Regions from separate parts of the Erwinia pyri genome, predicted to be linked through region 1. Evidence: predicted binding sites of a transcription regulator. Region 1 holds the regulator's gene; each other region holds the start of a gene.
What was found. Region 1 encodes PurR, which represses purine synthesis genes. Its sites were predicted from a motif close to CANGCAAACGTTTGCNTG; they were not measured.
Positions count from the first base shown of each region.

Region 2: the regulator PurR is predicted to act here: its motif matches at 1,586-1,603, upstream of rbsD (D-ribose pyranase).
Region 3: the regulator PurR is predicted to act here: its motif matches at 1,856-1,873, upstream of purL (phosphoribosylformylglycinamidine synthase).

Region 1 is NZ_CP132353.1:2,008,790-2,012,069, forward strand. It holds gene punC (purine nucleoside transporter PunC) at 1-165, opposite strand, end outside; gene punR (DNA-binding transcriptional activator PunR) at 278-1,192, shown strand; gene purR (HTH-type transcriptional repressor PurR) at 1,267-2,292, opposite strand; gene cydH (cytochrome bd-I oxidase subunit CydH) at 2,572-2,661, shown strand; gene Q3V30_RS09345 (C40 family peptidase) at 2,700-3,280, opposite strand, start outside.
Region 2 is NZ_CP132353.1:4,477,474-4,480,753, reverse strand. It holds gene alsS (acetolactate synthase AlsS) at 1-630, shown strand, start outside; gene Q3V30_RS21230 ((S)-acetoin forming diacetyl reductase) at 651-1,424, shown strand; gene rbsD (D-ribose pyranase) at 1,615-2,034, shown strand; gene rbsA (ribose ABC transporter ATP-binding protein RbsA) at 2,042-3,280, shown strand, end outside.
Region 3 is NZ_CP132353.1:1,172,830-1,176,109, forward strand. It holds gene tadA (tRNA adenosine(34) deaminase TadA) at 1-161, shown strand, start outside; gene mltF (membrane-bound lytic murein transglycosylase MltF) at 235-1,692, opposite strand; gene purL (phosphoribosylformylglycinamidine synthase) at 1,958-3,280, shown strand, end outside.

The DNA.
Region 1 (3,280 bases):
GCTGGCAAAACCGGCCAGAAACAGGCTGAGGCTGGCGCTGATGATGCCCGCGCTGGTTTGCAAATCTTGTTGCATAGCGATAAAAGCAGGCAGGTACATATCGGTGGCGAGGAAACCCGCAACGCTGAGCAGCGCGAGGTAAACTATAAATCCTTTTCCAGGCATTTTTTTCTCTTTATGGGTAATGAATCGAACGCCGCAGAGTGTAATCGCGTGTCAATCAGCTTGTGAAACGGTAATATTTGCCTGTTCCCTCCAAAAAATTTGCAGGCAGGTTATGTGGTCAGAACACGCTTTGGAAGTCGTTGATGCCGTAGCACGCTCCGGCAGTTTCACCGCAGCTGCGGCAGAGCTGCATCGGGTCCCCTCAGCTATCAGCTATACAGTGCGGCAGCTGGAGGAGTGGCTGGCGGTTCCCCTGTTTGAACGGCGGCATCGGGATGTGGTGCTGACCGAAGCGGGACGGGTATTTGTGCAGGAAGGGCGTAGTGTTATCAAAAAAATGCTCGCCACCCGACGGCAGTGTCAGCAGGTGGCAAACGGCTGGCGCGGACAGATCAACATTGCCGTCGATCGGATAGTCAAACCACAGCGCACGCGCCAGCTGGTGGTGGACTTCTATCGCCACTTTCCGGATATGGAGCTGCATCTCTCGCCAGAGGTGTTCAATGGTGTCTGGGATGCGCTGGCCGATGGCCGGGTTGATGTGGCCATCGGGGCGACTCAGGCTATTCCGGTAGGCGGCCGTTTTGCCTTTCGCGATATGGGAGCACTGAACTGGCGCTGTGTGGTAGCGGCAGATCATCCTCTGGCGCAGCACAAGGAGCAGGTAATCATTGAAGAGGCGATCCGGGAGTGGCCTTCGCTGGTGCTGGAGGATACCTCGCGGGCACTCCCCAAGCGAACAACCTGGACCCTGGATAACCAGCGGCGGCTGGTGGTGCCGGACTGGGAAAGCGCCTTCGACTGTCTGTCAGCCGGGCTTTGCGTGGGCATGGTGCCGGGACATTTTGCCCGGCCTCTGTTGAAACAGGGCACGCTGCACGAGCTTAAGCTTGCTGCCGCTTTTCCCGACAGTCCCTGCTGCGTCAGCTGGTCTGAACAGCAGGCTTCACCGGCGCTGAGCTGGCTACTCGATTATTTGGGAGAAAGCGATACGCTGAACAGCGAATGGCTGCGTGAGGAAGAATAACAAAGCGGGTAAACAGCGCAGGCCAGGGGCAGAGTATGCCCCTGGCTGCAGGAGGAGAGAGGTGCACAAGTCGTTTAGCGGCGGTAATCCAGGAAAGGACCGTCGGCGACCGAGCGACGTTCAATCAGTGAAGGATGCACCTCAATGGTCTGCGGATCTTCCCGTTTGCTGGTGATGCGGTCCAGCAGCATATCGAAGGCGGTCTCGCCCAAACGCTCTTTTGGCTGATGGACGGTAGTCAGCGCTGGCGTAAAGTAACGGGCGTTGCGCACGTTATCATAACCGATCACCGATATATCCTGCGGGACCCGCAGGCCCATTTCGTCCGCAGCGCAAATTGCGCCCATGGCCATGACGTCACCGCCACAAAAGACCGCCGTCGGGCGCTGCTTTTGCGACAAAATCTGCTGCATCGCCTGATAGCCAGACTCCGGTTCGAAATCACCCTGCACCAGCCACTCTTTTCGCAGCGTAATATTGGCTTCAGCTAGCGCTTTCAGGAAGCCGGCATGGCGACCGCCGCCGGTGTTGCGCTCCATCTGCCCGGGGATCACGCCGATATCGCGGTGACCACGATCGATCAGATAGCGCCCGGCCAGATAGCCGCCCTCAAAAGCGTTATCCAGCACGGTATCTGTAAAGTCACCGCGGGACTCGCCCCAGTCCATTACCACCATCGGGATATTGCGGTTCTCTTCCAGCATCCTGATCAGCGGATCGGGATACTCTGAGCACATCACCAGCAGACCATCCACGCGCTTTTGCGCCATCATCGACAGATAGGCCTGCTGCTTTTGCAGATCGTTATGGGCATTGCCCAGGATCAGGGTATAGCCTTTTGCGAAGCAGCAGTTCTCCACCGCCTCGATAATCTCGGCAAAATAGGGCGCTTCGCTGGAGGTGGCTAACAGACCAATGGTTCTGGTGTGATTAACCTTCAGGCTACGGGCCACTGCACTGGGGGAGTAGTGCAGCGATTTAATTGCAGCCCAGACGGCCTCCCGCGTCTCTTCGGCGACAAAGCGGGTTTTATTGATGACGTGGGAAACGGTGGTGGTCGACACCCCGGCCTGTTTTGCCACATCTTTAATTGTTGCCATGAACTAGCTACTCCTGCGCTTATCTCAACATGTTGATAAGGCTGTTGTTAATCGTTTGCCTGGTAAGAATAAAACCTGACGTCTTAAATCATTTTTTTATGTTGCTGTCGGATTCGTCAGGAAGGAAAAGAGTGGTCACCCGCAGAACAGTGAAGATAAGCGAGCGTTGCGCAACAAAAAAAGAATTCTAACAAGGCTGAGCAGAGAAAACGAGATTTTTACCGCTAAGTATGGGAAAATTGGTAACACCATAAACTGTAGGGCTATTCAGGAAGAAAAATGGATACCGATTTAAAGTTCTCACTACTGACCACGGTTTGCGCACTGGCGATGATTATGGCGTTCAGCTTTACCGCCATCATGCACTAGTCTGAACAGGGGCCAGGCAACTGGCCCCTGTATCACTTTTAACGAATGGTTTTCGGCGTCATCATCCGACGGGCGCCAATATAGTGGCGCTGCCAGTAATCTTCGCCCAGCGCACTGACCTGGATATCCTTGCCGGTGCGCGGGGACTGAATGAACTTACCGTCACCCAGATAGACGCCCACATGATCGGCAGCGCCGCGGCCATTAATGCGGAAGAAGACAAGATCCCCTTTTTCCAGCTCATCACGTTTGATTGAGGCGGCATCGCGCAGGTGATACATCTCATTAGCGGTGCGGGGGATCTTAAATTTCACCAGATCTTTATAGGCATACCAGACCAGTCCGCTACAGTCGAAGCCGGTTTTCGGTGAGGTTCCGCCCCACTGATAAGGCTTACCCAGCTGGCCCATCAGTTTGTTCATCGCGGTTTCACGCGCCTTCTGATAGCGGGCACGGTGAGCTTTGCTCAACTTCAGCGGCGCCGAATCGAGATCGGCGGTCAGCGCTTCCATCTGCGCGGCTTTACCACGGTGACGCCCGTAACGTTTTTTACCCTCATTAACGCTTTTTTTGTTAACTCTGCTGGGGGTAGCGGCGGCAGTTGCCTGAGGTGCTTTCT
Region 2 (3,280 bases), 2.1 Mb from region 1:
GATCGGCAGCAGCAGCGTGAACTGCTCTCCCTGCAGGGCCAGAACCTGAACCAGTTTGCCCTCCATCCGCTGCGCATCGTGCGGGCAATGCAGGACATCATCAACAGCGACGTGACCCTGACGGTGGATATGGGCAGCTTCCATATCTGGATCGCCCGTTATCTTTACAGCTTCCGTGCACGACAAATCATGATCTCCAACGGGCAGCAGACCATGGGCGTGGCCTTGCCGTGGGCGATAGGGGCCTGGCTGGTCGATCCGGGCCGTAAAGTGGTCTCCGTCTCCGGTGACGGCGGTTTCCTGCAATCCAGCATGGAGCTGGAAACAGCGGTCAGGCTGAAGGCCAATATCCTGCACATCATCTGGGTGGATGAGGAGTACAACATGGTGGCGATGCAGGAGCAGAAAAAGTACCAGCGTGTCTCCGGCGTGAAGTTTGGGCCGGTTGATTTTAAAGCCTATGCCGAGGCGTTTGGCGCGGCAGGATTCGCAGTAGAGAGCGCCGCAGCGCTGGAGCCTACGCTGCGTAAAGCGATGGATGTGCAGGGGCCTGCGGTGGTAGCGGTGCCGGTCGACTATGCCGACAACCCGATGCTGATGGGCCAGCTGCATCTGAGTCAGATTCTTTAAATACCGTTCAGGGAGTAGAGATGAAAACGAAAGTAGCATTAGTGACCGGCAGCGGTCAGGGAATTGGCAGGGCGATTGCCCTGCGGCTGGCAAAAGATGGTTTCGCCGTCGCCGTGGCAGACTTCAACAGCCAGACGGCAGGTGAGGTTGCCGACGAGATTGTGGCTCTGGGCGGCAAAGCGTTAGCCGTTACGGTGGATGTTTCTGACCGCGATCGGGTATTTGCCGCCGTTGAGCAGGCCCGTAAAGAGTTGGGAGGCTTTGACGTCATCGTAAACAATGCCGGGATAGCGCCAACCACGCTTATTGAAGAGATCACGCCAGAAATTGTCGATAAAGTTTACGCTATCAACGTAAAAGGGGTGATCTGGGGCATTCAGGCCGCGGTGAAAGCCTTTAAGGCTGAAGGGCATGGCGGTAAGATCATCAATGCCTGTTCTCAGGCGGGACATGTGGGTAACCCGGAGCTGGCGATTTACAGCTCCAGCAAATTCGCCGTACGCGGGTTAACGCAAACCGCTGCGCGCGATCTGGCTCCGGCTGGCATCACCGTAAACGGCTACTGTCCGGGAATTGTTAAAACCCCGATGTGGGAGGAGATTGACCGCCAGATCTCCAGCGCGGCGGGCCAGCCAGCCGGGTATGGCACAGCCGAATTTGCCAAACGCATCACTCTGGGCCGCCTCTCTGAGCCGGAGGATGTCGCCGCCTGCGTCTCCTTCCTGGCAGGCCCGGACTCTGACTATATGACCGGCCAGTCTCTGCTGATTGATGGCGGTATGGTCTTCAGTTAATCCCGCTGACCCTGGCCGGTTGCTGCTGGCCAGTTCTTACCAACCCTCGTTTATCTGCGCCTAACTCAAACTCCGCCACAGGACAGCGAAACGTTTCGATGGCGATCACAATTTCACGCTTTGCCCGTTGTTTTCCCTCCCGCCTCTCATACACTCCCGATCAGCGAAACGTTTCGCTCTGGAGTGAAAGATGAAAAAAGGCACCTTACTGAATTCTGAAATTTCGTCGCTGGTTTCCCGCCTGGGGCATACCGACAGCGTGGTGATTGGCGATGCTGGTCTGCCGATCCCGGCCGGACCGCAGCGCATCGATCTGGCGCTGACGCACGGTATCCCGAGCTTTATGCAGGTAGTGCAGACTGTGACGCAAGAGATGCAGGTAGAAAGCGCCATCATCGCGGAAGAGATCAAAACCCACAATCCTCAACTCCACAGTGAGCTGTTAGCCCTGCTCGACTTGCTGCAACAACATCAGGGAAACACCCTTTCTATTCAGTACGTCACTCATCAACAGTTCAAACAGCAAACCCAGCGCAGCCAGGCGGTGATCCGCAGCGGGGAGTGTTCTCCCTATGCGAACATTATCCTTTGTGCCGGCGTGACCTTCTGAGGCCATGATGCAACCTTTACTGCAACTGCAAGGCATTGATAAATCCTTCCCGGGCGTGAAAGCGCTCTCCGGTGCCGCGCTCTCGGTTTTTCCGGGCAGGGTGATGGCGCTGGTGGGCGAAAACGGCGCCGGGAAATCCACCATGATGAAAGTGATGACCGGCATCTATGCGCGTGATGCCGGCAGCATTCACTGGCTGGGTAACGAGGTCTCATTTAACGGACCAAAAGCGTCGCAGGAAGCGGGAATTGGCATTATTCATCAGGAGTTGAACCTTATCCCGCAGCTCAGCATTGCGGAAAATATCTTCCTGGGCCGCGAGTTTGTGAACGCCATCGGGCGCATCCAGTGGAAGAAGATGCACGCCGAAGCGGAGGTGCTGTTAAAGCGGCTGAATCTGCGCTTCAGCAGCCATACGCTGGTGGGCGACCTCTCGATTGGCGATCAGCAAATGGTCGAAATCGCTAAAGTCCTGAGCTATCAATCCCGGGTGATAGTGATGGATGAACCTACCGATGCGCTGACCGATACCGAAACGGCCTCGCTGTTCCGCGTGATCCGCGAGCTGAAGGCGCAGGGCTGCGGCATTGTTTATATTTCGCACCGCATGAAGGAGATCTTCGAGATCTGCGATGACGTCACCATTTTCCGCGACGGCCAGTTTATCGCGGAGCGTGAAGTCAATTCGCTTGATGAGGATTCGCTGATTGAAATGATGGTAGGGCGCAAGCTGGAAGAGCAGTATCCGCGTCTGGATAAAGCGCCGGGCGAGGTGCGCCTGAAGGTTGAGCACCTTACCGGGCCGGGTGTGAATGATGTGAGCTTCACTTTACGCAAAGGTGAAATTCTCGGCATCGCCGGACTGATGGGCGCAGGGCGTACCGAATTAATGAAGGTGCTTTACGGCGCGCTGTCGCGCACTAAAGGCCGCGTCCAGCTGGATGGTAAAGAGGTGGTCACCCGCTCGCCTGAAGAGGGGCTGCAACACGGCATCGTTTATATCTCTGAAGACCGCAAGCGCGACGGGCTGGTGCTGGGCATGTCAGTGAAAGAGAACATGTCGCTGACGGCGCTGGACTACTTCAGCCATCGCGGCGGTCGCCTGAAGCATGCCGAAGAGCAGCTGGCGGTGAGTGACTTTATCAAACTCTTTAACGTCAAAACGCCTTCAATGGAGCAACCCATTGGCCTGCTCTCCGGCGGTAATCAGCAAAAAGTCGCTATCGCCCGTGGGCTGATGACCCGG
Region 3 (3,280 bases), 840 kb from region 1:
ATGTGCTGGGACATCCGGGCATGAATCATCAGATAAAAATCGAACAGGGCGTGCTGGCACAAGAGTGTGCCGGCATGCTGAGCGATTTCTTCCGCCATCGTCGTGCAGAAAAAAAGGCGCTGCGGCAACAGCTGCAGGCGCCGGTGGATGGTGAGCTGTAGCGGACACTACTGATCAGCCATGACCGGCCATTTACGGCCCTGCTGTTTAATACCGGTGCTACTCGCCCTCCCGTTAATTGAGGGCTATCTTCGGCTTCACTGCGGGGTAGCCATCGCCCATTTCCGCTTCATAAGCCGCCCGTTGCGCCAGCTTACGCTCCTGATCCTGCAGATAGCCGACCAGGCTTATCTGATAGAGACGAATATTTTCCACATAATTGTAGGCCTCCTGGCCTCGCGCATAGCCGTAATTGGTCTGGCTGTAATAGCGCTTCTGGCTCAGCATCGGTAGCCGCAGCTTCACATCAGCCCAGCTGTCCGGGTTGCCTTTCTGCTTTTCCGTCAGCTTTCGCGCATCGAGCATATGGGCGTAACCCATATTGTAAGCGGCGAGGGCGAACCAGATCCGCTCATCTTCCGGGATGGTTTGCGGCACTTTTTCCATCATGCGCACCAGGTATTCGCTGCCGCCCCGAATACTCTGTTCCGGGTCGGTTCTGTCGCTGACATCCAGACTTTCAGCCGTGTTGCGGGTCAGCATCATCATGCCGCGTACGCCGGTAGGAGAAGTAGCCTGCGGATTCCAGTGTGACTCCTGATAGGAGATAGCAGCCAGTAAACGCCAGTCGATCCCGGTCGCATATTTTTCAAACAGCGGACGAATATCGGGCAGCGTGCCATCAATCGCGCGCAGGAAAGTCCGGGTATCCACATAATCGAACGTGCCCACGTGGCCCAGATACTTCTCATCCAGCCGGGCCATCGCCCCTTCTTCACCCATCTGGTTAAAGTAGTCCAGCAGGGCGGCATTCAGGCTGTCATCCCGATCGCGCTGCATATACCAGGTAATCGGCTCTTCATCGGTGATATCAAAAGCCACAGCCAGCTGGGGATGAATGCGCTGCAACAGAGCAATCGAAACAGAGTCGCCAACGGTGTAATCCAGCTTGCCATCCGCTACCGCTTCCAGCAGGGCGCTGGGACTCTGATCGGTAGAGATAGCCCAGTCGAGGTCGGGATACTGGTTCTGCTTGATGCCGCGCAGCGTGGAGAGATAGGCAGAGTCAGAAGCAACCGTCAGGCGGCCATGGATATCACCAAGATTTTTTGGACGAGGCTTGCCCATCCGGTAAACCAGCTGCTGGGAAACAGAATAGTAAGTCGGACCGGTGCGGAAGTGGGACAAGCGGTCATTGTTGTAAATCAGTCCTGCCGCCAGAATGTCCGCTTTATCATCTTCAAGATCGTCAAACAGATCGCTGAGGTTCTGCCGCACGGTGATTTGCAGCTTTACACCCAGATAATCGGCGAAGCGTTTCGCCAGCTCATAATCCATTCCGGCCGGAGCGTTATTGATGGTGTAGTAAGTCAGCGGGGAATTTAAGGTGCTGACGCGCAGCACTCCCCGTGATTTTATCTGTTCTGTCTGGTCCTGTTGCCCCCCATACCAGGGGATTGATGGCCATAATGCCAGCGCAAGCAACAGGGTGACCAGCCCGATAAACAGATAATTAAATTTTAGGCGTTTCAAATAGTTATCTCTCGGTCGCTCTCAGGTTCTGTCTGTAACGGCAGTATTTGATCTCTATAATGGATCCTGAGCGTGGGGCATTTTGCGCAACTCGGTGGACCTCTGCAACTGAATTCATCCGATATTGTGTGAATTTCAGCCAATTCCCTGGTGCGAGAAATTCCACGCAAACGGTTTCGTAACGGGTGCGGATTCTCTATAATAGCGCCCGCTTTCCCTGTTGCGCCCAAAGAAGCGTCGCCCGACGCTCTGACGAGAGATTTTGATGATGGAAATTCTGCGTGGTTCGCCCGCTCTGTCGGCATTTCGTATTACTAAACTGCTGGCCCGCTTTCAGGATGCTCACCTGCCGGTGAGTGACATTTACGCCGAGTACGTCCATTTTGCCGATGTCAGCGCGCCGCTGTCCGCTGATGAAAAAGCCCGTTTACAGCGCCTGCTGAAATATGGCCCCTCTCTCGCCGAACATACGCCAGAAGGCCGACTGATTCTGGTTACGCCGCGTCCGGGCACCATTTCTCCGTGGTCTTCCAAAGCTACTGATATCGCCCATAACTGCGATCTGCCTCAGGTGCTACGCCTGGAGCGCGGTCTGGCGTTCTATGTGCAGGCGCCTCAGTTAACTGAAGCGCAGTGGGGGCAGCTTGCCTCTCTGCTGCACGATCGGATGATGGAAGTGGTTCTCAGTGAGCTGAGCCAGGCTGAGCAGCTGTTTGCTCATCACCAGCCTTCGCCGCTGCAAAGCGTCGATATATTGGGTGAAGGGCGCGAGGCGCTTGATAAGGCCAACCGTAAACTGGGCCTGGCGCTGGCCGATGATGAAATCGACTATCTGCTGGCAGCTTTTGAGAAGCTCGGGCGCAACCCGAACGATATTGAGCTTTACATGTTTGCCCAGGCAAACTCCGAGCACTGCCGTCACAAGATTTTCAACGCCGACTGGATTATTGATGGCGAGCAACAGCCAAAATCGCTGTTCAAAATGATCAAAAACACCTTCGAGAAAACCCCCGATCACGTGCTCTCTGCCTATAAAGACAACGCAGCGGTGATGGAGGGATCGCAGGTGGGCCGCTTCTATGCAGATGCAGAGCGGGGCCAGTACGATTTCCATCAGGAGGAGACGCATATCCTGATGAAGGTGGAGACCCATAACCACCCGACAGCCATTTCACCCTGGCCGGGCGCCGCTACCGGTTCCGGTGGGGAGATCCGTGATGAAGGCGCAACCGGCCGTGGCGCTAAGCCTAAAGCTGGCCTGGTAGGCTTCTCGGTCTCTAACCTGCGCATTCCGGGCTTTGAACAGCCGTGGGAAGAGGATTTCGGTAAACCAGACCGCATCGTTACCGCGCTGGATATCATGACCGAAGGCCCGCTGGGCGGCGCGGCGTTCAACAATGAGTTTGGTCGTCCGGCCCTGAACGGCTATTTCCGTACCTATGAAGAGCAGGTTAACAGCCACAACGGCGTTGAGCTGCGCGGCTACCACAAGCCCATTATGCTGGCGGGCGGCATCGGCAATATCCGTGCTGACCACGTGCAGAAAGGCGAAATCACCGTGGGTGCCAAACTGATCGTGCTGGGCGGC